DNA from 3 places in the Pseudoalteromonas sp. MB47 genome. Region 2 is predicted to be linked to each of the others. Evidence: predicted binding sites of a transcription regulator. Region 2 holds the regulator's gene; each other region holds the start of a gene.

Region 1 (10,142 bases), on a different contig from region 2:
GTCAAATGGAAGGTGTTGAAGAATCAATGGCAAAACTTGCAGGTTACGCATATAGCTCTGATGCTGCAGTGAGCATGTCTACAGGGGCTGTTGACCTTGGTGAAAAACCATCGGTTGTATCTGCGATTATCAAATACCACTTAACTGAGCAAATGCGTGAAGCAACGATTCACGGCATGGATGTTCATGGTGGTAAAGGCATCATGCTTGGTCCAAACAACTACTTAGGTCGCGGTTACCAAGGTGCGCCAATTGCAATTACCGTTGAAGGTGCAAATATCTTAACGCGTAACATGATCATTTATGGTCAAGGTGCAATTCGTTGTCATCCATTCGTGTTAACTGAGCTAGGTGCTTGTGCAATTGAAGACCGCGAAGAAGCGCTTGCTGTATTCGATAAAGCATTAATGGGTCACGTTGGCTTTACTATTTCGAACCTTGTTCGTACTAAGTGGTTAGCATTAACAAATGCTCGCTTCACAAGTACACCGTACAAAGACGAAACAGCTGAGTTTTATCGTGTTGCGTCACGTTTCAGTGCATCATTAGCATTAATGTCAGATATCAGCATGGCGGTATTTGGTGGTTCATTAAAACGTAAAGAGCGTATCTCTGCACGTTTAGGTGACTTACTAAGCTACTTATACCTTGTATCTGCAACGCTTAAACGTTACAACGACGAAGGCCGTAAAAAAGAAGATTTTGCGCTTGTTCAATGGAGCTGCCAAGATCACCTTTACCACTGCCAACGTGCACTCGCTGACTTAATCAATAACATGCCATCTGCACCACTACGTGCGATGCTAAAAATCATGTTATTCCCATTCGGTCGTCCAGTACGTAAGCCTACTGATAAGCTTGAGCACAAACTTGCTCACTTATTACAAGTACCAAGCGAAACTCGTAACCGTTTAGCTAACTACATTTATCTTAAAAACGAGCCACTTAACCTTGTTGGTCGTCAAGAGCAAACGCTTAAAGACATCCTTGAAGTTGAGCCTCTGTTTGACAAGGTATGCCGTGAAAAAGGCGTAAAACTGCCTTTCTTCCAGCTTGATAAAGTAGCGCAAATGGGCCTAGAAGCAGGCATTTTAAGCCAAGCTGAAGCTGACAAACTAGCTGCTGTTGAAAAAGCCCGTCTTGACGTTATTAACGTTGACGACTTTGACCCAGCAGACTTAGTTGCAGGTAATGTTGCCCGCGGCGAGAGCGATAAAAAAGCAGACGCCGCTTAAGCTAGCAAAACAATTCCAATTGTTATGAAAAACCAAACCAGCGCAAATTGCGCTGGTTTTTTTTGCGCTAAATATTGCTGCAATACACACCACACTGCCCCAATAGGGATGTAAATCAAGTTAGTGCCAAGCATGCTTATAACGACAATGAAAGCCACAGAAAAAAATATAAAGCTCGGTAAAAACTGGCTTATATAAAACGGCTTATCTTGGTTATTGCTTTGAAAGAACAGCCGATATTTTTTAAAAACAGCCAAGCAATCGAACTGCAGCGAGCTTGTTAGCAACACGCATACTGAAAAAGCCAAAGCCAGTACCAAGTCGCTAAAGTCATTACGCACTGCAATTAGCTGTAATAAAGCGAGCAAGCATGCTAGCAAGACTGAACCACGCCATATTAAGCTCCAGCTATGCTGTATAAAGTAACTAAGCCAAAACAAAGCAAGCGAGTGTACTTTTAACTTATGACTTATTCTTACAGGTGGGAGTAAAATCGAACAGCCGAAAATTGCAATAAAACTTAGATAGTATTGCAGTGAAGTTAAACTAGCAGGCAGTAATACCAAGATAGAACTGAGTAATAAACTATAAAAAAGTGCACGTGGCCTATAAAGAACAAATACTCCACATAGCCACTGCAACAGCATAAACAGTATAAAATGAGGCACTTGTAGCCATTGCTTTAACGATAGGTCGACTGCTATTAGTAAACTGGCAATAAGCCAAGCATTACTTAACAGTAGTAACTTGCAGTCAACACATACTCGCCAAGAGGATTTATATAGACTTCGCTGAAATGCCCTATTTTGCTCATTTTTAATGGCTGGTGCCATGGCCCATAACATTACTGATTCAAGTAAAAGATAAATCACTGCTAATTTTGCACCGTAACCAGGTGCTGCATGGCTATCGACTATTTTACCAAGTCCTAAAAACAACAATAAAACCATACCAAGAAAAGCTGGGCCCAGTACCAGTGCAAACAACAAGCTAAAATTCTTTAACTGAGACAGCATGCTCTTGAGGGTGGTCGTATATGCTAAGTATCGAAAAGAAAGGAATGAGAAGTAACTTGCAAAGGAATTTATCATAGTGATGTGCACTCAAAACCGTGCTGTATAAACACTTCTGGTTCGTGGCTTGTAATGATAATTTGCCCATTAGGTTTATCATCAAGGTAGTCATCAAGTAAGGTCAGCAAAAATTTTATACTTGTTTGATCAAGTGCAGCACTCGGTTCATCTAATAGCAAAAATGGAGCTTGCTTTAAAAAGGCAGTGATAAGCTGACACTTCTTTTGATTGCCACTCGACAAAGCACTAAAGCGAGTATTTAGGTGCTCTTTAAAGTTAAATCCAGTAATGAGTTGCTCTGGCATGTCTTTCTTTAACGCCTTGCAACTAAGTTCAATAACTTGTCGCGCAGTTAAAAAATCTGGCAGAGCAATACGGTCGCTAGCAATTGAAACATTGTTTTGCGGCGATTTTAATGCTTGATTATTATATAAAACCTGCCCTGATTGAGGCTTTTCAAGGCCTGCTAGCATCATCAGTAATGTTGTTTTTCCTCTGCCATTGGCTGCCTGTAAACAAACTCGTTTACCTTGAAATTGCTTATTATAGTTTTCAAAAACGTGGGCTGAAGCAAAGCGCTTATTGAGGTTGTTAATTTCAATCATGTTTATCCCTTTAATAGTGAAAAAATAGTAACACACTCATATCTCTTATTAGTTACATGATTTGTAACAAATATCGAACGGGTAAAACTTGCGTTTAGATTATGAACAGGCAACACTTGATAACGAAAAATTAACAAGGAATAATTACAATGAAACCGAGTTTTCAACTAGCAGCCGTTGCATGCGCGCTTAGCCTGGCGCTTGCAGGATGTTCTCAATCAACCCCATCAACAAGTAGCACCGAAAGCGTGCAACAAAGCCAAACTGTTAAACAGTATGATGCTGAAACCTTTTTTGATACAACCTCAATTATGGGCAGCAGCTTTTCACCAAAAGGCGACAAAATACTCGTTAGCAGTGACGAAAGCGGCATTTATAGCCTTTATGAAGTAGATATAAAAACCGCCAAAAAAACCCGCTTAACAGACTTTGAAGACAGTACGTATGCTGTGGCTTATTTCCCTAAAGATGAGCGCGTACTATTTACTAAAGACTCTGGCGGTAACGAGCGTTATCACATCTATGTTCGCGAAACAGACGGCACAGTTAAAGATCTTACGCCAGGTGAAGAAACCCGTGCAGGATTTGCAGGTTTCACAGAAGACAGTAAACACTTTTTTATAACCAGCAATCAGCGTGATGCTAAGTTTATGGACCTATATCGTGTTGATGCTAATAGCTATGAAGTAACGCCTGTTTACCAAAATACCATGGGGCTAGATGTCGGTGCGATCAGCCCTGACGGCCGTTTTATTGCTTTATCGAAAAACAATTCGAACAAAGACAGCGATGTGTTTATTCTCGATACGCGTAAGAAAACACTGAAACCAGAGCTCATTACCCGTCATGACGACGACGCTAAATATGGCCCAGAAACCTTCTCCAGAGACAGTAAATCATTATATTACTCAACCGACGCCAAAGGTGAGTTTGCAGAAGTGTGGCGCTATGACTTAACGACCGGCGAGCACAGCCCTGCCCTCAAAGATGAGTGGGATGTGAGTTTTATCTACTTCTCTAAATCTGGTCGTTATCAAGTAAGCGGTGTTAATGCTGACGCAAGCACTAAAGTGTCGATAATTGATACCACCACAGGTAAAGGTATTGCCATGCCATCGCTGCCAGCTGGTAATTTACGTGGTGTGAACTTTTCAGCTGATGAAAAGACCATGGCGTTTTATTTAAATTCAGATACCTCACCAAGTAACCTATTTGTTTGGCAACTCGGAGAATCAAAAGCTAAACAGTTAACCAACACATTAAGTGATGCAATTAATCAAAATGACTTGGTTGAAAGCACAATTGTGCGCTTTAAAAGCTTTGATGGTTTAGAAATCCCCGGGGTTTTATATAAGCCTAAGCAAGCTAACAGCAACAACAAAGTACCAGCTTTAGTTTGGGTGCACGGCGGTCCTGGCGGCCAAAGTCGTACAGGCTATAGTGCAATGCAGCAGCATTTAGTCAATCATGGTTATGCCATTTTTGCAGTTAATAACCGTGGCAGCTCAGGCTATGGTAAAACCTTCTTCCATTTAGATGATAAAAAGCATGGCACTGACGATTTACAAGATATTGTTTACGGTAAAAAACACCTGCAAAGCCTAGATTGGGTTGATGCTGATAAAATTGGCATCATGGGGGGCAGCTATGGTGGCTTTATGACCGCCGCCGCACTTGCCTTTGAACCTGAAGAGTTCAAAGTAGGCATTAATATATTTGGTGTAACAAACTGGGTTAGAACCTTAAACTCAATTCCACCATGGTGGGAAAGCTTTAAAAAGGCACTGTATGATGAAATGGGCGACCCCGCGACAGACGGTGAACGTCACCGTGCCATTTCGCCACTATTTCATGCTAAAAACATCACCAAGCCATTAATGGTGATCCAAGGTGCTAACGACCCACGCGTTTTACAAGTTGAAAGCGATGAACTTGTTGCCGCTGTAAAGGCAAATGGTGTGCCTGTCGAATATGTATTATTTGATGATGAAGGCCATGGTTTTACTAAAAAAGAAAACCGCATAAAAGCCTCAAATGCATACCTTGAGTTTTTAAATACCTACTTAGATAAATAGCAAAATTGCAAAGCTAAAGAGCCGGTATTATGCCGGCTTTTTTATGCAAAACACCTGTATAGAATCAAAATTTAGCAGTTTACACAGTACTGTATAAAACACTGTATATCTTTAATGATAAATTTTTCACCTTTTTTCCACCTTTAAACCAAAACTATAAACCATTGTTAAATAACAATTAAATTGTTTTTATTAAAATAAAACTGAATCATTGGTTAAAAAATAGCAAAAAAGTACTTGCGCAAAAACACTGTATAAACTACTGTATGCACATACTGTATAAACAACCAGTGAGTGAAAGTTATGTTACAGCCAATTACCTTAAGAACAGTTAAAAGCTACCAACAAGATAACGACAAAGCGTCTGTTAATTTAATTCAAATTGAAGACGAAATATCAGCAACCTTTGAGCTATTAAAAGTATTGCATCATTACAATAGCCAAAATGCATGGACACTACTAATTGCTCCTGATCATGTTCCTAGTAAAGCATTATTAGATTCGTGTTCGATTGATACCAGTAAACTACTTGTGATCAGACAAAAACATTTAGTTAATCTTGAGTACGTTCTTAGTTCAGCATTACATAACGGTAATTTTGCTGCAGTGATCACATGGACAGATATTGTAAACAATCATCAACTTGATTCGATGAACTTAAACCTTGAGCAGGCATCTGCTAAATTTTATTGTTTTACAAAAAGCGCTCAATTAAACAATTTAGTACCGCAGCCACAATAGGCTTGTTAAAATAACAATTTATAGTTTTAGGTAAGTTGTTATGACATCACTCACACACTCCCTTTGTCCTTGTGGCAGCGAATCGACTTACGAGCTTTGCTGCCAGCCTTTTCATACAGGTGCAAGCCAAGCTGATACGCCAGAGCAACTTATGCGTTCTCGTTTTAGTGCTTACGCACTAAAAGATGCAAAATATGTATTTAGTACCTATGCACAAAGCCAGCAAGCCGCTAACCCTGTTCGCGAAATTAAAGATTTTGCTAATAGCTGCCGTTTTACCAAGCTAAGTGTTTTAGATACTGAACATAACGAGCAAGAAGGTTTTGTCGAATTTAAAGCTAATTACTTTTATCAAAACTTGTATTGTGAGTTACACGAGAAGTCGCGTTTTATTAAAGAAGATGGCCTATGGCGTTACCTAGACGGTGATATAACGCCAGTTGCAGATATTAAAATAGGCCGTAACGACGAGTGCCCTTGTGGGAGCGGCAAAAAATATAAAAAGTGTCACGCTCTTTAGTTACCATTAACCTGGTAAATCCAGTCTAAGGCTTGGGTAATCGTTGTTGGGAATGCGGTTGCATGGCGTGCCTGAGGAATAACAAATAAATTTGTTATAACCAGCGCGCCGCTTTGTTTATTAATTTTAGCTGCTAATTGCCTTGCGCCCGACACCATTTTTTCACCTTCGCTTTCTTCAAGTTCTCCGATACCAATGTACACTTTAGTTGCTTTACCTGCAGGTACGACAGGCAAAGCTAACAGGCTGTGCTGCTTAAACCACACTGAAGGACTGCCGATAATATAATTTGAAAAAAGCGAAGGCTCAGTGAATAAGGTATAAGCCGCAAATAAACCGCCAAGTGAGTTACCGACTAACGTACCTTTTTGGTTAGTTCTGTAGTGAGCCTTAATGTATGGTAATACAGAGTGTTTTAAATAGTTTAGGTACTGGCTTGCTCCGCCAGTTTTACGTTGCCAATTTTTATCTTCAAATGGCGTATAGTCATAAATACGGCTATTAAGCCCAGATACACCCTTTTGATATCCTACTGCAACGATAATTACCTCTTCTATAGCCCCCGAATTCATCATAAAGCGACTAGCACCAGAGGCAATTGGCAAACTGTAGTTTGCATCTAATAGGTAAACAACTGGGTAGCGCTTCTGGTTTTGCTTTTGGTAGCTGCGTGGCAATTTAATCGTAATGGGGTATTCGTTTTTGGTATGTTTATCTTTAAGTAACACAGTATTAGTACGTGGCAAAGTAAACGGCTCAGCATTGCTTACAGAGCTCACACTCAAAACACTGATCACAATAACTAACAGTAAATAAGGCATAGTTAATCCTTTAGCCACTTCTTAATTGGTAACAGCCACTCATCTTTTGGTTTATAAAATGCGCCATGGGAGAGCCCTGTATTAATGCTTATTTCTTCGAACTTGGTTACGTCACTTCTATCAATTAAAAATTGGCAAGAGCCAACCTGATCTGAGCGCTCAAAGATAGAATACACTTTGCCATAAGCCTTAACTGATGTGTGATTTTTTATATGGCCTGCACAACCTGCCAATATAATTAAGTTAATATGTGTACGTTTAAGTTCATTAGCCGCCAGTATCGATAATGCCCCGCCCCGTGAAAAACCAACCAAACTAATGTTCGACTCAGCAACACCGGCACTGATCAATGCTTCAACATCTGCAGCGAGTTTTTTCGCAAACGTAAATGGCTCAGTACCTTTTGGCCTGTGATAGGCAATTAAATGATAGCTTTCATCTGCCAGTGCTTCTTTTACGGCCACAAAATCATAAACCCCAAAGGTTTTGTGAACAGGCTTAGGGTTTGTCCCTTCAACGATAAAACCATGTGAATAAAAAACGTAGTGACCATGCGGGTCAATCTCTGTTGGAAACTGGCTGTAAATAGTGCCAGCGCAAACAGGCAAAACCCAGCATGCACAGAGTAAAATTACGGTACGTATCACAAGCATTCCTTTAAAAATCACGTTACACCTAATAGAAGATAATAACACCTTAAAAAATAATATCTTAGCAAACAACTAAACCCTACTCTCAGTAATTTTAATTAAATATCAAATTACTAATCGCAAGCTGTATCACGATTTAAACGGCTAGTTTCAACTTGAGGTAAATTCATGGAATTTCATAGTTAAACTACAAAAAACAACATGACAACGCTGTCAAAAATTTATCGAAAGGCGTATTGTAAAAAAGCAGTTAAAATAACCACATATTTTAGACGTCTAGACGTTGAAAAAATAAATTCTAAGGCGTAGTATGTTCGTAATCTGAGTTAGACTCACATTTTCCATGAGATTTTTTAAAGATGATTGATATAAAGCACCTAAAAACCATAGCGACCCTTAAAGAAACAGGCTCTTTGGTCAATACCGCCCGTGAGTTGTTTTTAACTCAATCGGCTTTATCGCATCAAATTAAAGATCTCGAGAATAAGTTAGATTGCCAGCTGTTCGAACGTAAAACACAGCCTGTGCGTTTTACTCCGCAAGGTATGCTACTTCTGGAGCTTGCTAATGAAGTATTACCTCGTGTTGAGGCAACAAAATGTCGGTTAAAAGAAAGCCTTAACCAGCCAATCTCAAATTTACGTTTAAGCGTTGAGTGTCATGCCTGCTTTCATTGGTTGCTCCCAACCATCAAAGAATTTAATAATTTTTGGCCTGATATTAAAATTGATTACGAGCGCGGCTTTAGTTACGACGCCATTCCAGATTTAATTAATGATGAATTAGATCTAGTGCTGACTTCTGATATTCGTGAACCCGATCAACTTGAGTATGCTCACCTGTTTGATTTTAAATTAAAACTAATCGTTGCACCGGATCATGAGCTAGCAAAAAAAGCCTATGTCACCGCCCTTGATTTAAAAAACGAAACAATTATTTCGTACCCTATTCCCCGTGAGCGCCAAGACATCTTTAAACATTTTATTCAAAATGCACGCTTTGATGGCACGCTTAAAACGGTTGACCAAGGCTTATTGATATTTCAATTAGTGAGTGCAGGTATGGGGGTTGCAGCATTACCAGACTGGCTAGTCACTCCTTATGAAAGCCAAGGACTCATTAAGTCTATTCCGTTAGGTGCACTAGGCCTTACTCGCCCTATGTATTTAGCGATGAAAAAGAATATGAAAGATAACCCAGTTTATCGCCACTTTTTAAATACGTGTAAGCAAAATAACGGTCGCTAAAACAAGGCAAAATAACTAACATAGCTGCATCAATTACTAATAATAATGTTAATACCCAAACCACCTCAAGGTGCGAGTTTCAGTTGGAATTAAAAGCGATTTAGGCAAGGCATTGATTGCAAACAATAGTGGTTCTATGGTTAAAATCAATAACGCAGTATAATTCGCTTTTAAACCAACCCTTTGGGCGCTTCACAGGTGCTTACTCTCATCGTTGTTACTTCTTAAAAGGGGCTGCCATTTTTGCAAAGTAACGCCTTGATATTAAGGCACCTGTGAAACGCTGAATTCTGTACCTTGAGGAGGCTTGGGTATACATGTTTGAAATTAAAAAGATCATTGGCTCTTTATTAATGCCCCTGCCTTTGCTGGGGCTGCTTACTTTAGTGATGGTATTTTTAGCCATTGCACATAAACGCAAAGCACTCTATTTTGGCTTTGTTAGCATTTTAACTTTAATGCTGATAAGCACGCCATTTATTGGTCAGTCACTGATAGCTGCAAGCAATAACCCTGCATGGCAATTTAACCAAGCAAAACACCCTAAACTCGATAACATTGTGGTACTTGGCTGCTCTATAATGCCCAACTCGCGCCTTCAAGCAAACCACCAGCTAGGCGATTGTGCGCTTGCTCGATTACTTGAAGGTGTTAAGCTTGCCTATCACTACCCAAATGCCACCCTCTATGTATCAGGAGGCGGTTTTGCTAATACCACCAATAGTCAGCTCATGTTTGAAACAGCAAAAGCGTTGGGTATTTCTGCGACGAGAGTTAAACAAAATCCTCTCGCTATGGATACCGCAGAAGAAGCGAAACGACTTGCCATTTATTTAGTCGATAAAAAAACAGCGCTTGTCACCTCAGCGAGCCACATGCCACGTGCGAAAGACTTATTTAATGCACAAGGCATTGATGTGATCCCAGCGGCAACCGACTTTCAAGATTTTAGTCAGTATCCAACGTATAAGCAGTTTATACCTAACATTGCAGTACTTGTTGCAGTGACCAGAGTCGCGCATGAGAAAATTGGCAGTGCTTGGGTGAGTGTGCGCCGCTGGATTGATCCAGAGGCGCTGTAGAACAATCAGACTGGATTGTCGATATCGATAAACGTCACATCAAAACCATGCTGCTCAGCTAAAAGCTCGCCTAAGGCTTTAATGCCATAACGC
Region 2 (10,142 bases):
AACTAACCATTTATCAATAAATAAGACAATAAAGAGTAGCATTAAATGCACAATTGAAAAACGAAATAAGTCCATTGCAGTATCATCTTTAGGTGCTATTTTCAGCTTCAGCGCCTTATAAATGAAAACAGCATTTAGTATGCTCGCCCCAAGCAAATAAATTAGCCCTGACATACCAATTAAGTAAGGCAGTACACACACTAACGCGAGTAAAATGCTGTAAGCCACTACACATGTTTTACAAAATTCAATACCGTGAGTAACTGGCAGCATCGGAATTTTTGCCCGCTCGTAATCACTTTTACGTGCAATCGCTAATGCCCAAAAATGTGGTGGGGTCCAGGTAAATATAATCATCACCAATAACCATGGTGCAGCAGCCATATGGCCAGTTTCAGATACCCATCCTAACAGCGGTGGCATAGCTCCAGCCAAACCACCAATAACAATATTTTGCGGTGTGGCACGCTTTAAAAATGAAGTGTAAATAAAGGCATAGCCAACAAGCGCAAACAAAGTAAGAATGGCTGTAAGTGTATTCGCCCAAATCACAAGCATCATAAAACCTATTACGCCAATCACTCCAGCAAAGCTCAAAGCGTGCTGTTTACTGAGTCGACCTTTTGCCACAGGGCGATGGCGCGTACGTGCCATTTTACTGTCGATTTCACTATCAACAACATGATTGATCACAGCAGCTGCGGCCGACAGCAAGCCAATGCCTAGCAAGCTTGCAAGTTGCACAAATACTCCTCGCCCAACATCAGGAGCTAATGCCAGACCAACCCATGCTGTGAGTACAAGCATGGCAACCACTTTAAATTTACTTATAGCTAAGTAATCTTTAAGTAACTCTGAGCTTTGAATAAATAATGATTTTTCTGAGCTTAGTAATAATGCCATCACAGCCTCCTAGGTTCTTATTTTTAAGTGGAAGCATAGTCTTACCATGCTAAGCAGTAACAATGCGGCCATTAGGTTGTGCGCAAGCGCAACACTTAATGGAAAGTGCCAGTGCACAACAGCTAGACCTAAACAGATTTGGCACAACAAAGCGATTAATACAGTGACGGTACAGTGCTTAATTTTTCGTGAGTAACAGCGTGAATATATGCGCCACATGATCAGCGCTAACACTACACAAGTAACCAGCGCCCAAATACGATGCAGCAAATGAATAGACATACGCGCTTGCTGCGATAGCACACCATATTCATAGGTACTGTGCTCGAGCGGTAATTGAAAAACGCTCTTCAAAGAAAACGGTTGTCCGTAGCTACACAGCGGTAAGCCATTGCAATGTGGAGCTGCATAATTCGCCGCAAGCCAGCCACCCAATGCAATTTGCAGTATAAGCACCACCAAGCCCACCAGCGCTAACCGGTAATATGGCTTTGCGCCGCTATCACTGCTAGCAACAGGTTCGGTCTTTAAACGTAGATACAATAAAAACAGCAACGACAAAATACTAAAACCGCCGAGCAAATGCCCCATTACAACTAAAGGTTGTAGGTTCATAGTGACAGTCCACATGCCCAATACGGCTTGGAATACCACCAGTAATAATAGTGCTAATGGCAGCTTAACCGGCATATTTGGATATTGACGTTTTAAAAATGCAAAAACAAACAAAGCTAAAATTAATAGCCCAAGGGCACCGGCAAAATAGCGGTGGATCATTTCTTTCCATGCTTTTGCAGCCTCAAACATCATATCAGGGTAGTTTTGCTCAACATGTAACAGAGCAGTTTCATGTTTTGGCACGGTTAAAAATCCATAGCACCCAGGCCAGTCAGGACAGCCAAGCCCAGCATCACTCAGCCGTGTATAAGCACCAAGCCCAACAACTAAGATAGAGAAGAAAACCGTAATTAAGACTAAATATTTATAATTTTTATACATCTTTATCCCCTTAATGAGGTTTAACTTGAACGCGCATAGTTAAGTAGTTTCTTTAAGTCTTTAAGTAAGCCTTTTTGAATCAGTCTGTTTTGTTCTGGCTCAGCCGTGTAGGGGTAATGCAAAACCACTAAGCCCATGTGATCAACTAAATATAGGTCTCCCGCTTTGAGTGCAGGACTTACTGCTAATTGACGCCAATTTGCCGATACCTGCTGTTGATTTGTCAGTACCGCCACATCCACTTTTTGCTGATTTTTACCTAAAGCGACATATAGGTTATCTAGACTGGCTAATTGGTTTGCACAAACATCAGTGCACTCTTTTGGATAATTAAGCGCAATAGTCCATTGTTTAGGTTCGCCTTGTTGCCAATCAACTAGCTTCACTTCTTCACTTAAAAGCTCACCATGATTACTCGAACCACTCGGTAACCACTCAAGCTTTAATGCTGCATATGCAAGTGCCAACGGCACAAAACAGCATAAAACGAATAAACTAAGCGGGTTTATTTTCATAACCTCTCCTTCTCATCGCAAAATAAGCAATAACAACACACGCTAAGCCGATTAATAACCACTGCACGGCATAGGCGTAATGTTTATCTGGCCCCATCACGACACTCTGGTAATGCGGGGTTGCAATACCATCTGCTTCATTGCGATAACCAATAAAGCCTTGTAAGGGCTTTGCTAATTGAGCACTAAAAATTGCTAAGTCGATGCCTTGAATACGCTTAGGCCAGCCTTGCTCTGCACCAATCTCATCGGCAAGTGTGAAGCCTTGTAAGTTGCCTTGTTTCAATTGCACAGTAGCCGTAAAGCTTGTTGATTCTGGCCACACAACGGTTGGCAACTGGCTACGGTTTGTTGGAGCTTTTAGCCAACCAAAGTTAACGATTAAAGGCGCGGTTTCACCGGTAATTGTCATCGCTACTAGTAAGTCATAGCCCACTTGCCCCTGATAAATTTGATTATCAAGCAGCCAGTACTGTTGTTTATTTACCTCGCCAGAGACTTTGACTTGCATGCCCGTTTTGTTCAGCTCTTTAGGTAAATTTTGCAGCTCTTGCCAATTCAAAACTCCTTGCTCTTTCGAAACGGCTAACTGGCTTAGTTGCTGCTGTTTTTGCTCGCCTCGCTGGTATTGCCAAACGCTGAGTCGTAAACAAATAAGCACTGCAAGTATCACAACGCAAATTGCGATAATTGAGCTAAGCTTTTGTTTGCGCCATAAAATTAACTGCATTTGGAATACCTAATATGATTAAAATCATTATTGTTTTGTTATTACTTTATATTCTGTTCAACCTGTTTAGAGCGCTGTTTGTGATGATGTCAGCAAAAGAGCACTCTAAACCCATGTCGCATTATTTAGGTCGTCGAGTGCTGTTCTCAGGTATTGTGCTGGTGCTCATCATTGCCGCAATGAAATTAGGCTTTATTCACACCAACCCGTCGCCGCTTCACAAAGCTACAGCACGTACACAAATACAAATAAACACAACCACACCACATCAACAAAGTGCCAATACCAAGCAGCTGCTTGAAAGGCAAAATGCTTTTCACTCGTGAAGTGGCCTTTAAAAATTCTGAGCAGCACCACAAATAAAATAATGGTTCCAAGTGTCACGTGCATACCGTGAAAGCCCGTTAACAAGAAAAAGGTATTCCCATAAACGCCCGCATCTAAGGTCAAACCTAGATCTTGATAAGCATGCATATACTCATAAACTTGTAAGCCAAGGAAAATCACACCTAATAGCACGGTTAAAGATAAAAACACCTTCAGGGCGCCGCGCTTGTTGTTTTCAATAGCAACATGAGCAAAGTGAATTGTGACCGACGAGGTAAGTAGAATAAGCGTGTTGATCAATGGTAGACCTTGCCAGCCCATAGCCTGTGTGGTCTCGCCCGCTGGCGTAGTTAATAGCGGCCATACGGCTTCAAAGGTTGGCCAGAGCACTTCATTGGTCATAGCGTTATTACCAGCGCCACCGAGCCAAGGCACCGAAATCATACGTGCGTAAAAGAGAGCGCCAAAAAACGCCATAAAGAACATAACCTCAGAGAATATGAACCAGCTCATACCTTGTCTGAAGGAGCGGTCCATTTGTGCTGAGTAAAGCCCTTTATGAGACTCTTCAATAACGTTTCTAAACCAGCTAAAAACCATATAAACTAATATGGCAATGCCTAGATACAACACATACTGGCCACTACTGCCCTCACCACTTACTTGCATCACAGTTAAACCAGCACCAACAGCAATTAAAAACATCGCGATGGCACCAACTATTGGCCAAGGACTCTCGGCTGGAACATAGTATTTTTCATAATTTTGATTCATTTTGTTTGCTCCCAATTAGCAATTAGCTTGGCGGCTTTTAATCGTTTTTAGCCACAACATGCCCGCTAATATCAAACACGGTATACGACAACGTCAGTTCCTCAACATCGTCGGGTAACTCAGTATCAACATAAAACAACAAGGTAAACTCCATTTCTTCACCGGCTTTCATTGGCTGCTGATCAAAGCAAAAACAGGCGATTTTATGTAAGTACTTTGCTGCTTTACCCGGTGATACTGATGGAATTGCTTGCATGACTTTGTCTTCATTACTGGTGTTTTTCGCTGAGAATTTAACTTCACGCATGGCACCAGGTTGTACTGCCACACTGTATTGCTCAGACTGCACCTTAAATGGCGCGCCGCTTTGAGCGTGAGTGGTAAAGCTGACATCAACTTGACGCTGTGTATTTATTGATTCACTCGCGCTCGCTTTTTCTAATGATGGCTTACCATTCAACCCTGTAACGTCGCAAAACACGTCGTAAAGCGGCACCATTGCAAAAGCAAAAGCAAACATGAGCAAGCATGTAATCAGCAGTTTTTTTAGCAAAGGTGCATGGTTCATTACTTAATCTCCGGCGGTGTTTCAAAGGTATGATAAGGTGCTGGAGAATCGACTTCCCACTCTAAACCTTCAGCTCCATCCCATACTTTGGCAGGTGCTTTTTCGCCCCCTCTGGCACATTTAAATACCACCAACACAAACAACAGTTGCGATAAGCCAAATGCAAAACCACCAATACTGATAATGGCGTTAAAGTCAGCGAATTGCAGTGCATAGTCAGGAATACGACGCGGCATACCGGCAAGGCCAACAAAGTGCATAGGGAAGAACAACACGTTGACACTGATTAGCGATAACCAAAAATGCCATTTCGCCAGCGTTTCGTTGTACATGTTGCCAGTCCATTTCGGTAACCAGTAGTAGGCCCCCGCCATAATTGAGAACACAGCTCCTGTCACAAGCACATAATGGAAATGAGCCACCACAAAATAGGTATCGTGATACTGAAAATCTGCCGGTGTAATCGCAAGCATCAAGCCAGAGAAACCACCTAAGGTGAATAACACAATAAAGGCGATGGCAAACATCATCGGAATTTCGAAGCTAATTGAACCGCGCCACATGGTGGCTACCCAGTTAAACACTTTAACGCCCGTTGGTACCGAAATGAGCATGGTGGCGTACATGAAAAACAACTCGCCTGCTACAGGCATCCCTGTGGTAAACATATGATGTGCCCAAACGATAAAACTTAGCAGCGCAATCGATGAAGTTGCATACACCATAGACGCATAGCCAAATAGCTTTTTGCGCGAGAAGGTAGGTACGATAGTCGATATAATGCCAAAGGCTGGTAAAATCATGATGTACACTTCAGGGTGACCGAAGAACCAGAAAATGTGCTGGAACATCACAGGGTCGCCCCCTCCGGCTGCATCAAAAAAGCTGGTTGCAAAGTATTTATCGGTCAACACCATAGTGACCGCCCCTGCTAGAACAGGCATAACAGCAATTAACAAAAATGCAGTGATTAACCATGTCCAAACAAATAGCGGTAGCTTCATCCACGTCATACCTGGTGCTCTTAAGTTGACGATGGTCACGATAACGTTAATCGCCCCCATAATTGAGCTGATACCCATGATATGTACGGCAAACACAAAAAGTGCAGTGTTATCGTTGCTGTAAGTTGTTGATAGTGGTGCGTAGAAAGTCCAACCAAACGCAGGACCACCACCAGGCATGAGTAACGAAGCCAACAGGATTAAAAATGCGAACGGCAATATCCAAAAGCTCCAGTTATTCATACGTGGTAAGGCCATATCTGGTGCGCCTATCATCATAGGTACCATCCAGTTTGCAAGCCCAGTGAACGCGGGCATAACGGCACCAAACACCATGATCAAGCCATGTACGGTAGTCATTTGATTAAAAAAGTGCGGATCGACTAACTGTAATCCAGGCTGAAACAGTTCAGCGCGGATCACCATTGCCATTGCTCCGCCAATTAAAAACATGGTGAGTGAAAAAATCAGGTATAAACTCCCGATGTCTTTATGATTGGTGGTGTAAAGCCAACGCTTAAAACCTTTAGCTGGGTGATGATGGTCGTGATGCGCATGCCCTGTTGCTTGCTCGTTAATAACATTACTCATTAGTTCGCCTCCGCTGCTGCATCAATCGCGGCTTGAATTTGACTCGGTTGGATAACATCGCCGGTATCATTACCCCACGCGTTTCGCTTATAAGTAATAACCGCAGCAAGTTGCTTAATTGAAAGCTGTTTATCAAACGCTTGCATTGCTGTACCAGGCTTACCGTGTAACACAATGTCTATGTGATCTTTTACATCACCTAATACAATCGGGCTGCCTTTAAGTGCTGGAAATACGCCAGGTAGGCCCATACCGGTAGGTTGGTGACATGCAGCACAGCTTGCCATATACACTTGCTCACCTAAGACCATAAGCTCTTCTTTCGGTAATGTTTGATCAAGCAAAGCAGCATCTGCTGCGGCCGCATTGGCTTTTTCTTGCTTGGCATCTGCAAGCCAATTAGCAAATTCATCTTCAGGTAAGGCTTTCACCACAACAGGCATAAAGCCATGATCTTTACCGCATAACTCAGCACATTGACCACGGTATACTCCGGGTTCGTTAATACGTGTCCACGCTTCATTAATAAACCCAGGATTTGCATCCTTTTTAACCGCAAAATCAGGCACCCACCATGAATGAATTACATCGTCTGAGGTCATTAAAAAGCGAACTTTCTTATTGATAGGAAGTACTAGCGGTTTATCTACTTCAAGCAAATAATGCTCAGTTTTCTCTGCTTGGTTGTCTATTTGGTCTTTAGGAGTAGATAGAATCGAGTAATAAGCAATGTCTTCGCCCATGTACTCGTAATGCCACTTCCACTGTGAGCCGGTCACTTTAATGGTGATATCGGCTTTAGAGGCATCTTCCATGGCAATTAAGGTTTTTGTGGCAGGCACAGCCATGGCGATTAAGATGACAAATGGAATGGCAGTCCAAAGTATTTCAACTTTTGTACTTTCATGAAATTGGGCAGGCTTGGCCCCTTTGGATTTACGGTGGTGTATTAAAGCCCAAAACATCACCGCAAATACGATGATGCCGATTACACAGCAGATAATAAATATCGTCATGTGTAACTCATAAACATTATTACTTATATCGGTCACCCCTTTACGCATATTGTATTGGCTGTTCGCCAATGCAAGTTCAGGAAGTGCAACCAATATAAGCCACAAGGCGTAACGCAGTTTACCCATGTGACGGCTCCTTTAGATGCTATTGCAAGACGCAAAGCGAAAAGGCGATACAGCAAGGTGCCCATTCGTTTTTCTTATTGTTCAGAGCGACTACGTATCATTTTGACCCACTTATGATACCGACCCCCTGTCTAACACCTCGCACATTTTTGTGTCTTTTTATTAATTAGGTGTTAATACAGTGTATTAACCAATTAGTTAAAAAATGACCAATAAGCAAGTTTTAATGATAATAAATGTTTATTTTGGTGCAGAAATAACAACTATAATCAGCGCGTTATTTAATGTTTAGGAGTAAAAACGAAATATAAAAAGAGAGGAAAACTGCGCCATATAAGGCTTTAAATGAAGAGTAAGGATTCACAAATCCTAATTAAGTAGTAAAATTTCAGTGGCGCACCAAATTGAGTCAATTTGATGCACCAAATTGGGAACGTTTACATCCAATCAGCGTTACGAATAACCCCAACAGCTAACCCCTCGATGTTGAACGACTCATGCTCAAGGTCAACCTCAATAGGCGAAAACTCTTCGTTCTCAGCATGTAAAAGCACTTTGCGACCTGCCTTTTCTAGGCGCTTAACTGTTACATCTTCATCGACTCGAGCTACAACTACTTGCCCATTTTCAGCAACTTGTGTTCTATGTACTGCAAGCAAATCGCCATCCATAATACCAATGTCTTTCATACTCATGCCATTTACACGCAGTAAGAAATCGGCTGCAGGTTTAAATAATGAAGGATCAACTTGGCAGTGACTTTCAACATGCTCTTGCGCCAAAATAGGTTCACCAGCTGCAACACGGCCAATTAAAGGTAAGCCTAGTTGCTCTGGCTCATCTTCTTCAATTAACTGAATACCGCGACTCGCCCCAGGCTTCATTTTGATCATGCCTTTTTTAGCCAGTGCTTTTAGGTGTTCTTCAGCAGCGTTGGCACTTTTAAAACCTAATGTTTGAGCTATTTCAGCACGCGTAGGTGGCATGCCTGTATCTTTAATAAAGACTTTAATTAGTTCTAAAATTTGCGATTGGCGTTTAGTTAATGGGCGCATACAACTGGTTTTCCATACAGTACATTTAACTGTGAGTATATACAGTTATTTGAAAATCGCAAATTTAAATTAACCCCATCATATTGCTACAAAACTAACATTGAACCACACCGAAAGATGCCATAAGGTATTAGCTTTAATTAGCAGGCTAAGGAAACACAATGAGTATTTGGCACCACCCAATCACGTTAGAGCTTTGCAAAGAGCTAGAAAAAGGGATCACCGGTCAAGGCACTTTAATGAAAACTATGGGCATTGAGGTGACTGAAATTGGTGATGATTATTTAATGGCAACCATGCCTGCTATTCCTGAGCATCATAACCCTATGGGTATGGTTCATGGCGGAGCAAACGTTGTATTAGCAGAGACAGTGGCAAGCTATGCAGCCAATTTCGTGGTTGATTTCAATAAGTTCTATGCTGTTGGCCAAGAAATTAATGCCAACCACATGAAAGCGTCACGCAAAGGAACGTTAACAGCAACAGCAAGACCGCTGCATTTAGGTAAGCGAACATCTGTTTGGGATATTAAAATTACCAATGCCGCAGGAGAGCTTTGCTGCGTATCAAGAATGACCGCAGCTGTTGTAGAGCGATAAATTCTGGCTATTTTTCGACAGGATAAATAGTAATTTCAATCCCTGCACCAATTGCTGAGATACGTAACAAGGTGTCGGCATGCAGGGGTTGGTTAAAGCATTTAGGCGAATTACCTGATTCAAAGCCTATATCAAATGTACGCTTTGAGCACGATAACCACTGTTTTAATGCATTGCGCGAGCATGACTCAATAAGCTCGCAAAGCTGGTTAATGGCTTTATCTGGAGAGCTGATATCTGCGGTTGCTTCAATACGTGCTAGTTGGCGGTATTCATCTTGGTCATAATGTAAAACCATGGCGTTTTTCTTCAAATCAGCAACAAGCGCACTAATATCGTGCTTTGATTCAAGCTCCAGATCTACATTTAAAAATTGAATTTCCGACATACTCTCGTTTTTACCCTCTATTGATATCGACTGAAACTTTAACTCAGTTTTGTATATATACCAAATCTAGAATACAGTTAATGCGACATTATGCCGCATTGGCAATCTAGCTAAACAACCTAAAATAGCGCCCACATAACAATAATAACGGGGTAATTATGAATAAACGCCTGTTTAAGTATGCTCGTAAAGGGCATAAATGGCTTGGTTATTTACTTGCTTTACAGATCTTTTTTTGGCTTTTAGGTGGGCTTGTGATGAGCTCATTACCACTTGAAAAAGTGCATGGTAAACATCTGGCTAATCGCAGTTTAAGTAGCCCATTTTTATTGTCGGACTACCCTGCTTCAATTGATAAAATAACAGCGCAATTTGAGCAAATCGAAGGTATTAAATATAGCCATTTTTTAAATACCCCGATTATAGAAGTTACATCCTCTAGCGGTACGTTTACTTTTGATGGCAGAACAGGTGCTAAAATGCCTGCACCGAGTAAAGCGCAAATCATTGAAAATGCGCAAGCTCACCTGCTTATTGACGCAAAAAT
Region 3 (10,142 bases), on a different contig from region 2:
CATCAAAACCAACAGAGGTAAGCTGCTCTAAAGGTTTGATATCTTCTTTCTTAACATTAATATTGTCTTCGACTTTATCGACCAGAAGCCCTATATGAGGTGTTACACCGTCTTTAGTTGTAAAAATGATGATTGGCTTGTAATCAAGGCTTATCTGCTCTCGGGCCGATTCAAACAACCGGTTTAGCTGATTAAGAGTTTGTCGTTTTTTTTCTTCAAATAAAATAATTACAGAATCTTTTGACTGTGTTTTCCGTACTTCTAGAAGTTCGCTAGCCATAACATGTAGTGCATGGTAGGGCTTTTCAAGTTTGGCAACAATGCTCTTAAGATCTTCATTATCAGTCTCGAAATCTTTGTACCAGCGACTAAATGAGGACTTACTTGGATCTAGCGAATTTGTGAAGGATGTTCCAGTAGATAGGTTGTTTTCTAATACATTAAGCCATTCTAAGTGCTCTTTTTCTCTTTCAACTAATAATTCTGAAAGCGCGGCATTTACTTCGTATGTTGACCTGTTATTTAAAACTACCCCCAAATCAAATATGGGGGTCGGCGTGTCCATATAATCTTTGACCCCGATAAAGCTCTTATTTTCATTGGGCAATGACGTTAAATTACCCTCATAACGTTCAGTTAGAAGAATATCAAGAATTTTTAATGAAATGGTCTTGTGCCCAACTCGGAAATTAATCAGATCCATATTTCCCTCAAAGCCTTGTTAAGTCTTTATAGCATAGAACATTATTATGTTTTTAGTGATGGATTTACAAAATTACTTTTTGAAATAGGAGCGGTAGATTTTTTTATTATTTCCAGCACTATGACTATTAAATAAATCAGCGAATTCAGATGTGTCAGTGAAGAGGTGAGTTAGCTCGGTCAGCAGACATTGATTGTTTAGAGGCGTTGGGCATTTTTGGGCAGCGCTAACCAATGCTACGGCATTCAAATAACCTTCAAATATAATTCTATTCGCACTCGTGTGATAAGGCTCGATATCTTCAATAAACTGCTTACACCAAGGGTTTTTACAGTTATTAGGGTCGGGTACCACTTCAGTGACCATAATGTTGGCGGGCTGTTTCACTCGCTGATATAAATCATGGCTCGAAACGAAAGACACCGAAGTATAGTCTGGGTTGAAGTTTTGTTTGTTTGCTGCATTAATGAATTCAGCGAGAGGCTCGTAAGTGCCGACTAAACAAATTGCGGTTGCTTTACTTTCTTTTAGAAGCGCTAAAGCTTTTGAAATATCATCACTATTGCGCTTAAACCGAGCGACTTCTACAGGTTTAATACCATGTATTTTTAATGCATTAACAAGGTTGTTTTCTACCATATAGCCAAACTCATCGGCTTGGATCATCAAGCCAATTTTTTCATGCTTACGCTCTTTCACGAAATAATTAATTTGCTCTATGGCTTCATCTTGGTAGCTCGCACGAAGATTAAATACATTTGGCATTGAGCTATTATGTAAAAAATCAGCGCCTGTAAATGGCATTAGAAATGGAATGCGGTGCCTATCCAGAATAGGTTTAATTGCATGGGCTGTTGGTGTGCCCATAGAGCCAAAAATTGCATGGATCTTTTGATCAAATAAAAACTCGCGAGTATTCACTACGGTATTTTTTGGCTCATAACCATCATCAGCTAAAATCAGATCGATACTTTGCCCATTAATACCGTTTTCTTTGTTGATTTTATTAAAGTAAATATTACTGCCAAGCGCCAGTTGTTCGCCTATTTGCTTTGCGGGTCCAGTGAGCGCAGTGGACATGCCGAGTTTAATGGTAGGCTGTGCGTGTTCAGCTAAAGCTATCTGAGGTAGTAGCAAGGTACAAATACATAAACACTTAATGGCTGTGATTTTGAAGTGATTTATAGTGAGCATACCAACCTTGCACTGCGGTTTTGAACTGTGACTCTAAGTCTTTTTTACCTGTAAAACCGGCTTCTTCGATTAAGCTATTTACAGAGGTTTGCTGTAATACTAGTCGAATAAGGATGAACTTTGTATGTTCATCTAATAAATTTAGACTAATTGGTGTGCTCCAAAGTATTTGCCATAGCAATGGCTGTACTTGGAAGAGGTTAATATCACCAGTTAACAGCCGCTCAGCTCTTGCATCTAAGGCAGAAGATAGATCACTTTTTGGTAAGCCTTTGAATAGCTCTGCAATAAGCTGCCAAGGAAGTGAGTTAAAGTGATCAAGGAGTTGCAAAGAGAAATCTTGCTTAAACTCTTCTATTAACAGTGCTGCGCTATCTGTCGTTTGCTTATCTAATGCTTTAACCACTAAGGCAGCATGTTCTGCCGTTGCTTTGTCATGACTAAATCCAAGCTTAACAACGTTGAAGCCATTACTTTGCCAAAACTTAATTAATGTCGCATTTGCGCCAAAGCTAGCACCAAAATAACTACAATTGCTTAATTGGCTTTCGCAGTGGTTTAACAGGGCTGAGCCTATACCTTGCTGATGACATTCAGGTGCAACAGCTATTCTCACGACTCTCGCTGAGTGTTTACACAAATCTTCTGTTTTTCGGCTTAATTGAGTCAGAGTTTGCGCCATTAAATGACCATGTGGCCGACGCTTTCCTCTTATAACCTGCTCTGCAATCTCAGGCGTTAAGCCACCCTCAATAGCAATTAAGCAAACGGCTTTTAATGCATTTTCTTGTTTGCAGATAGATAGCTGTAGCTCTGGGGCATCAAGCAATTGGCGTAAGTCGTTTACCGTGGTTTGATAATGAGCCAACGCCAATAGCGCCATAATTTGGCTAAGCAACTGCTCATCATCAATGAGTTGCTCTTTGCTTATGCTTTCGAATTGATATGACTCTTTACTCTGCGTTTCTAGATATTTTGCATCAAGTAATAGTAGTTCACGTAGGCTATTTTCTAGGGGGTCATACTTGGCGAAACGAACAGGTTCATCCAAAGTAATTGCCTTTAGCGATTTAAATTGGCTACGTAAGGAATGTAAAAAACGTAACGTGTAACCACGCCCATTTCCTTCATAACCAACCATAGTGCTGGCAAATACGATCCGTGGATAACTTTTTAGTATCTCTAATAGCATAGGAACCGGAATCGCTGCTGCTTCGTCGACAAATAACAGATCGCAATCAGGTTTTTCATGTAGCAGTGTATCTGGCGCAATATAGCTAAGGTTAGCTAGTTGCTTACAGTTTTGCTCTTTGCTAACACCAAGCTCAGCGGCTAAATGCTTAAAGCTTGTTTGTACGGCTTTGGCTTGGGTGGCGCAAATTAGGATTCTTTTATCTTGAAGATTTGCTGCTGCAAGCCCTAAAGCGGCTGACTTACCACGACCTCGGTCTGCACTGATCACAAAAGGGCGATTAGCGCGCCCTGTTGCGGTTTTAATAATTTGCTCAACACATGCTTGTTGTTGCTGATAATTTATCTCAGCAGTTGCTGGCGAAATAGATTGGTAAGCAGGAGGCGAGTGCTTAGTAAAATAATGTGGCTGCAATTTTAGCTTGGCGAAAAAGCGCTGATTAAAAAAGCTGTGTTTAATTGCTTCGCCATAAGAGGTAATACTTGTGAGTGCTGGGTCTTGCCAGTTATTATCATCGGGCAGCAGTAATATAAGTACACCACCAGCTTTTACGGTACCGGCAAGCGCGGCTAGTTTATCGGCATATAAACCGCTAAAACCATCAAAAATTGCGTGTTGAAACTCTTGACCAAGAATCTGGTGAGCATGTTTTGGGAACTCACTATTTGCTAATAATGAGCTGCTACTGAAAACATAGGTATTTTTTAGCGCTAATTGGTTTGCAAACTGATAGCACCAAGTTTCGCTGCCTTGCACAATGACAAGCTGGCGATGCTTTGCAATCACCAGCTCATTACATAGCGCTGTTATATACTCATTATAAGGCTTGAAGTCTTGCATACTGTGTTACAAGCCATTTACTGCCTAGATCATCAAAGTTCACTTGAATACGTGACTGTGCGCCGCTGCCTTCGTAATTGAGTACGGTTCCTGCACCGAACTTAGCGTGTAATACGCGCTGTCCTAAGTTAAAGCCGCTATCTTCAAATGCGGCATGTGTTACTGATGGACTAAAACGACCTGCCGCAGGTGGCCTTGAAACCTGTGTTTTAATACGAATTTCTTCGATACAGTCTTCAGGCATTTCGCGTAAAAAGCGTGATGGGCTGTGGTATTTTTCTTGTCCGTATAAACGGCGGCTTTCTGCGTGGCTAATATATAGTTTTTCCATCGCGCGAGTCATGCCAACATAACATAAGCGACGTTCTTCTTCTAAACGACCAGACTCTTCATTACTTTGTTGTGATGGGAACATGCCCTCTTCAACACCCACCATAAATACCAGCGGGAATTCTAGGCCTTTTGCTGAGTGCAGTGTCATCATTTGCACCGCGTCTTCGTGCTCATCAGCTTGACCTTCGCCAGATTCTAGAGAGGTATATGCCAAAAAGCCTTGCAGTGGTGAGCTGAACTCTTCATCTTCAGGGAGTTCGTATTGACCACAAGCACTAATAAGCTCTTCTAAGTTTTCTACGCGGGCACGGCCTTTTTCACCTTTTTCAGCTTGATACATTGCCATTAACCCCGAGCTTTGAATGGTGTATTTCGCTTGCTCTTCTAGGGTGAGATCGCTGATTTTATCTTCGATATGCTCAACAAGTTCTAAGAATTTTGTCACGGCACTTGCTGCACGGCCAGATAAGTGCTGCTGCTCGATAATAGCTTTAGCGGCATACCAAAGTGGCAATGACTCATTGCGCGCGCAATCACGAATGTGGCTTAGTGTTTTATCACCAATGCCGCGAGCAGGGGTGTTAATAACGCGCTCGAAAGCCGCATCATCTTGACGGTTACCAACTAAACGTAAATACGAAAGTGCATCTTTGATCTCTTGGCGCTCGAAGAAGCGCATACCGCCGTAAATACGGTATTTTAAACCTTCTTGTAGCATTGCTTCTTCGAGTACACGAGATTGCGCATTGTTACGGTATAAAATCGCGGCGTCTTGTAATGCATTACCTGCATTTAGCCAGCTACGTAGTTTGCTGCTAACAAAGCGCGCTTCGTCTAATTCATTAAACGCAGCGTAAACTGAAATCGGCTCACCATCATTGCCGTCTGTCCACAGGCTTTTGCCCATGCGTTCAGCATTGTTTTTGATCAGCGCGTTTGAAGCTTTCAAAATTGTTGCCGTTGAACGGTAATTTTGTTCAAGGCGAATGGTTTCGGCTTCGAAGTCAGTTAAAAAGCGTTTGATATTCTCAATTTTTGCGCCACGCCAGCCATAGATACTTTGGTCATCATCACCTACGATCATAATACTGTTGGTGTTACCTGCGAGTAATTTTAACCAAGCGTACTGAATCGTATTGGTATCCTGGAACTCGTCTACCAGCATATGGGCAAAACGCTGTTGATAGTGGCGTAAAAGTGTTGGGTGGTTTTTAAGTACTTCGTAGCAGCGCAGCAGTATTTCTGCAAAGTCGACTAAACCTGCACGGTCACAAGCCTCTTGATATGCAGCATAGACTTTTAGCATCATTTGCTCATTAATATCGTAGGCTTGAATGTCTTTAGGTCGCAGACCTTCATCTTTTTTCGCGCTGATATACCAACCAAATTGTTTTGCTGGCCACTTTTTATCATCGATGTTCATCGCTTTAAGTAAGCGTTTGATCATACGTTGTTGATCGTCAGAATCTAAAATTTGAAAGCTTTCAGGCAAGTTCGCTTCACGGTGATGGGCGCGCAGAATACGATGAGATAAGCCGTGGAAGGTACCAATCCACATACCGCCAACAGGTGCTTTTAAGGTTTCTTCTACACGAGTGCGCATTTCTTTTGCGGCTTTATTTGTGAAGGTTACCGCAAAGATGCTGTATGCAGAAGCTTGCTCAACTTGCATGAGCCATGCGATGCGATGAACAAGTACTCGAGTTTTACCAGAACCTGCACCTGCAAGTACTAGCATATTTTGCAATGGGGCTGCGACTGCATCCCGTTGTTTGTCATTTAAGCCATCGAGTAATTCAGAAACGTCCATCGTTACGCCTTTTCAATCTATAATGGGTGGAGTATAACAGGTGTTTATGCAAGGCTAAATAAAATACTGTTTTTATAAACAGCTATTTTGGCAAGTCATTAAAATTGAAGTATAAAAATTGTGAATTTGACCGATTTTTAGCAAAAAAAACTAAAATCAAAATAACGCTACTTTTTAACACTTTGATTTGTAAGCCATAATAAGTTGGCATAAAGTGTGTTTACTAAAAGTATAATCATTAAAAACTACAGAGGTTAGTATGGCAGAGCAAGGTTCTGGCGGTAATGTAATCGCAGCAATATGTAATATCTTTTTTCCTGGTTTAGGGCAATTGGTACAAGGCCGTTTAATGGCGGCTATTGCATTCTTTTTAGCATGGGTTATCAGTGGGGCACTAATTTACGTTGCAGTTGGCTTTATTCTACTGCCAATCGTATACCTATGGGCGATTATTGATGCTGCGCGCTTCAAATCGCGACTCTAGCTATTTTAAATAGCATAAACACGAGCGCCCCGTTGGCGCTCGTGCTGATTTAAGACTACAAAACTCGCCACGTTTAGCTGCAAACGGTATAATTAGCAGATAACGTATTAAGAGTACCCTCCATGGAATATCAATTTATCCGCGATCCTATTAGCGGTTTACGCATTAAAATCTCCTCTGAACATGCCGTCATAGGCCGTTGGCTAAACGAAGAAATCGGTAAAGAAAAAATCGCGATGGTACAAGCATTAATCTCCGCGGTTAAGAGCAGTCATGAGCCTTTAACCTTACAAGGTCAAGAAATTGATTTGATCTTAAGTAAAGACGAAGCGCTATTCGAAGCACATGCGTTACATCAAGACAACGAAGACTTAGTTGCCTACCAAGATGATGATTTAATGCTTGAAGAAGAAGGCTTGTGTAGTGGCTGTGGTTTTGAAGACTTTGTTGATTTAATTGAATCTTGGCAAGAATTTACACAAGGCCGATAAGCAGAAGCATATTCTGCTTATCGGTTGCTAATTTATTGCTCGCTCACTGATTTAACAGCCGCTAGTAATAAATCTTCTGTTAAGCGTACTTTGTAATTTGGGTTGGCGTATTGAAAATTAACTAACCCATTAGTGTCTATAACAAACACTGCAGGTACGGGTAACGCTACTTTCACTTCGCCCTCTAACGAGACAAAGTTAACCCCAAGTTTGTTGCGGTAAATCTTTGCTGTTTTGTCATCTAAGTAAAACGCTAAACCTAACTTTTGTGCCAACAAAAGGCTGTCGTCAGACAATAATTGATAGTTTGGTGAAGTAATTTTTGATTCAGCGAGCTTTTCAGGACTATCTGGCGAAACGGCAATTATCTGTGCTCCTAAATCCGCTAGCTCTTTCTCAATTTTTTGGACATTGGCCAATTGCTTTGAACAATATGGGCACCAGCCACCACGATAAACAATGAGCACAGTCGTTTTTTCTTTAAAACGCTCAGCGAGTGAGACGGTTTTACCGTATTGATCTTTTAACTCAATATTTGGCACTGCTAAGCCGGGTAATAATGGGCTAACTTGCTCTGCTGATTCGGCAATATTGGTTGCAGTCGCAGCAATAACTTGGCTTGATAGTACAAATAGTGCACTAATGAGTAGAGATTTAAACATGGGTTTCCTCGGTTATTTTTATCAACTGCAAAGCAGACCTGATCATATGTGTTTTTATTTCATCAATGACAAAATTATCTGTAGTATATACATAATTGAAAATGCAAGTTGGGATAAAGAATGTCTGCTAATTTACAAAAACTCGTTGTTATGCTCGAGATGCAAAATGCGATGAATACTAAAGTTCATGAGCAATGGTTTAGCCAAGGTTTTGAATGGTATCGTGCAATTTGGGTTGAGTGTGCTGAAATGCTTGACCACTACGGCTGGAAGTGGTGGAAAAAACAAACCCCAGATACAGAACAAGTTATTTTAGAGTTAGTTGATATTTTCCATTTTGGTTTATCTTTACGTATTGATGGTGAAACCAGCTATGAGCAGTTAGCTGCACAACTAGAAGCTGAGTTAAGTGCGCCAGTTCAGGCAGATGACTTTAAACAAACACTCGAAGTGTTAGCTGGGTCAGCAGTCGCTGAAAAGAGTTTTAATGCAGCCGCATTTGCAGGTTGTATGGCGCAAATTGGTATGGATATCGATGACTTATACCGTGGCTATGTTGGTAAAAATACCTTGAACTTCTTCCGCCAAGATCATGGCTACAAAGATGGTAGTTATATCAAAGTGTGGAATGGCCAAGAAGATAACGAGCACTTAGTTGAAGTGGTAAAAAGCCTAGATACAGAGCATGCAGATTTTGCAAAACTTGTATACCAAGGCTTAGAGCAGCGTTACCCGAAGTAATTATTTAACGGGTATAAACTCGCGAAAATCGATGGTCGATAAAAAGCCATCGAACTGTTTATGCGGTTGCTGACTATCAGGGTTGGCAACCGCAAGTATATGACCAATACCAAACTCTTTTGCCGCATCTAGCACGGCGGGGCTATCATCCACAAATAAAGTCCGTTCCTTATCAAACTGCCATTCTTGATGTACTTGTTGCCATAATGGTTGATGCTCTTTACTCACGCCATATTGGTGAGTTGAGATCACCCCATCTAAGTAATTATCGATAGCAGTGTGTTCGAACTTTAACATGGCACAATCTGGGTGCGCGTTAGTAAGCATGATCAATTGCTTGCCTGCTTTTCTAAGCTCAGTTAAGAACGGCGGAACATCTTCACGAATTCTGATTAAATGTTGAATGTCACGTTTCAGTGCCATAATTGGTAAATCAAGTTGCTGCTGCCAATAATCTAAACAGTACCAATTAATTTGTCCGTGAACTTGTTGATAACGATGTAAAATGTCAGCTTTTGCTGCGTCTAAACTGATTTTATGTTTACGCGCATATTGCTCGGGAATAACGGTTAGCCAAAAGTAATTATCAAAATGCAAATCAAGTAGGGTGCCATCCATATCTAACAACACAGTATCGATTTTTGACCAATTTAACATAGGCAATTCACTTTAAAAGATTTATGATGAGCATAACTGCCATGATAGCAAATTAATGCCAATGACACAGAAAAAGCATCCTACACCACCGCAAATTTTGTCTAATGAAGTTGTCGCTAAAAGTCGACTATTTACTGTTGAGTCTCTCGAATTGAAGTTTTCAAATGATGAACAAAGGCAATACGAAAGAATTCGTGGCGGTGGCAGAGGTGCAGTGATGATAGTGCCAGTAACGGCCGATAACGAACTGTTATTAGTGCGAGAGTATTGTGCAGGCACCAATGATTATCAGTTGGGTTTTCCAAAGGGCTTAATTGATCCAGGTGAAACACCACAGCAAGCTGCAGACCGGGAGCTGAAAGAAGAAGTTGGTTTTGGTGCTAAGCATTTCGCTGAACTAAAAAAAGTCAGCATGGCGCCAAGTTACTTTAATGCCACGATGCATATTTTGTATGCTGAAGATCTCTACCCTGAAGCCTTACCTGGTGATGAGCCAGAACCGCTTGTCGTTGTAAAATGGCCAATAACTGATTGGCAATCATTATTGCAACAAGAAGACTTTACTGAAGCACGAAGTGTCGCAGCTTTGCTATTATTAACAAAGTACTTAGAGTCGGGAGCGGGCAATGAATGATTTTTTAGAACCGTGTATTCGGTTAGCTGAGCAAGCAGGCGATGCCATTATGGCCATTTATCAGCAGGATGATATTGGTGCTGAGCAAAAGTCAGATCATACTCCGGTCACCAAGGCTGACTTAGCATCAAATGATGTATTAATGGCGGGTTTGAAGAGCATAGCCCCCGATATTCCAATTATGTCAGAAGAAACCCCGATCCCAGCGCTGGCAGATAGAAAAGATTGGCACCGTTATTGGTTGCTTGATCCTATGGATGGTACCGGGGAGTTTATACTTGAAAGCGGTGATTTTGCCGTCAATATCGCTTTAGTTGAAAATAATCGCCCAGTGCTGGGTGTTATTCATTGGCCAGCGAAACAAGTGACTTATTTTGCAAGTTATCAAAATGGCGCATTTA

The links. Region 2 encodes LexA, which represses DNA repair genes until DNA is damaged. Its sites were predicted from a motif close to TACTGTATNNNNATACAGTA; they were not measured.
Region 1: a site for LexA is predicted at 5,249-5,268, ahead of IMPJCBKJ_RS06595 (SulA-like leucine-rich domain-containing protein). Genes of this name have one in related genera too.
Region 3: a site for LexA is predicted at 6,137-6,156, ahead of uvrD (DNA helicase II). Genes of this name have one in related genera too.

The regions. Positions count from the first base shown of each region.
Region 1 covers NZ_VFBD01000010.1:40,667-50,808, forward strand. The annotation lists gene fadE (acyl-CoA dehydrogenase FadE) at 1-1,235, shown strand, start outside; gene IMPJCBKJ_RS06580 (DUF6136 family protein) at 1,232-2,326, opposite strand; gene IMPJCBKJ_RS06585 (ATP-binding cassette domain-containing protein) at 2,323-2,913, opposite strand; gene IMPJCBKJ_RS06590 (S9 family peptidase) at 3,063-4,988, shown strand; gene IMPJCBKJ_RS06595 (SulA-like leucine-rich domain-containing protein) at 5,292-5,729, shown strand; gene IMPJCBKJ_RS06600 (YchJ family protein) at 5,770-6,249, shown strand; gene IMPJCBKJ_RS06605 (alpha/beta hydrolase-fold protein) at 6,246-7,070, opposite strand; gene IMPJCBKJ_RS06610 (alpha/beta hydrolase) at 7,073-7,717, opposite strand; gene IMPJCBKJ_RS06615 (LysR substrate-binding domain-containing protein) at 8,080-8,967, shown strand; gene IMPJCBKJ_RS06620 (YdcF family protein) at 9,285-10,049, shown strand; gene IMPJCBKJ_RS06625 (Nif3-like dinuclear metal center hexameric protein) at 10,055-10,142, opposite strand, start outside.
Region 2 covers NZ_VFBD01000029.1:81,309-91,450, forward strand. The annotation lists gene cyoE (heme o synthase) at 1-903, opposite strand, end outside; gene IMPJCBKJ_RS16700 (COX15/CtaA family protein) at 913-1,902, opposite strand; gene IMPJCBKJ_RS16705 (transmembrane cytochrome oxidase associated protein) at 1,923-2,417, opposite strand; gene IMPJCBKJ_RS16710 (SURF1 family protein) at 2,398-3,147, opposite strand; gene IMPJCBKJ_RS20885 (DUF2909 domain-containing protein) at 3,162-3,473, shown strand; gene IMPJCBKJ_RS16720 (cytochrome c oxidase subunit 3) at 3,373-4,248, opposite strand; gene IMPJCBKJ_RS16725 (cytochrome c oxidase assembly protein) at 4,286-4,816, opposite strand; gene ctaD (cytochrome c oxidase subunit I) at 4,816-6,411, opposite strand; gene coxB (cytochrome c oxidase subunit II) at 6,411-7,553, opposite strand; gene lexA (transcriptional repressor LexA) at 7,991-8,608, opposite strand; gene IMPJCBKJ_RS16745 (hotdog fold thioesterase) at 8,770-9,207, shown strand; gene IMPJCBKJ_RS16750 (hypothetical protein) at 9,215-9,595, opposite strand; gene IMPJCBKJ_RS16755 (hypothetical protein) at 9,754-10,142, shown strand, end outside.
Region 3 covers NZ_VFBD01000012.1:1,198-11,339, forward strand. The annotation lists gene IMPJCBKJ_RS07655 (CZB domain-containing protein) at 1-703, opposite strand, end outside; gene IMPJCBKJ_RS07660 (ABC transporter substrate-binding protein) at 776-1,897, opposite strand; gene IMPJCBKJ_RS07665 (GNAT family N-acetyltransferase) at 1,860-3,929, opposite strand; gene uvrD (DNA helicase II) at 3,907-6,072, opposite strand; gene IMPJCBKJ_RS07675 (hypothetical protein) at 6,332-6,556, shown strand; gene IMPJCBKJ_RS07680 (YacL family protein) at 6,679-7,047, shown strand; gene IMPJCBKJ_RS07685 (peroxiredoxin-like family protein) at 7,080-7,709, opposite strand; gene IMPJCBKJ_RS07690 (dUTP diphosphatase) at 7,830-8,450, shown strand; gene yrfG (GMP/IMP nucleotidase) at 8,451-9,107, opposite strand; gene nudE (ADP compounds hydrolase NudE) at 9,169-9,741, shown strand; gene cysQ (3'(2'),5'-bisphosphate nucleotidase CysQ) at 9,734-10,142, shown strand, end outside.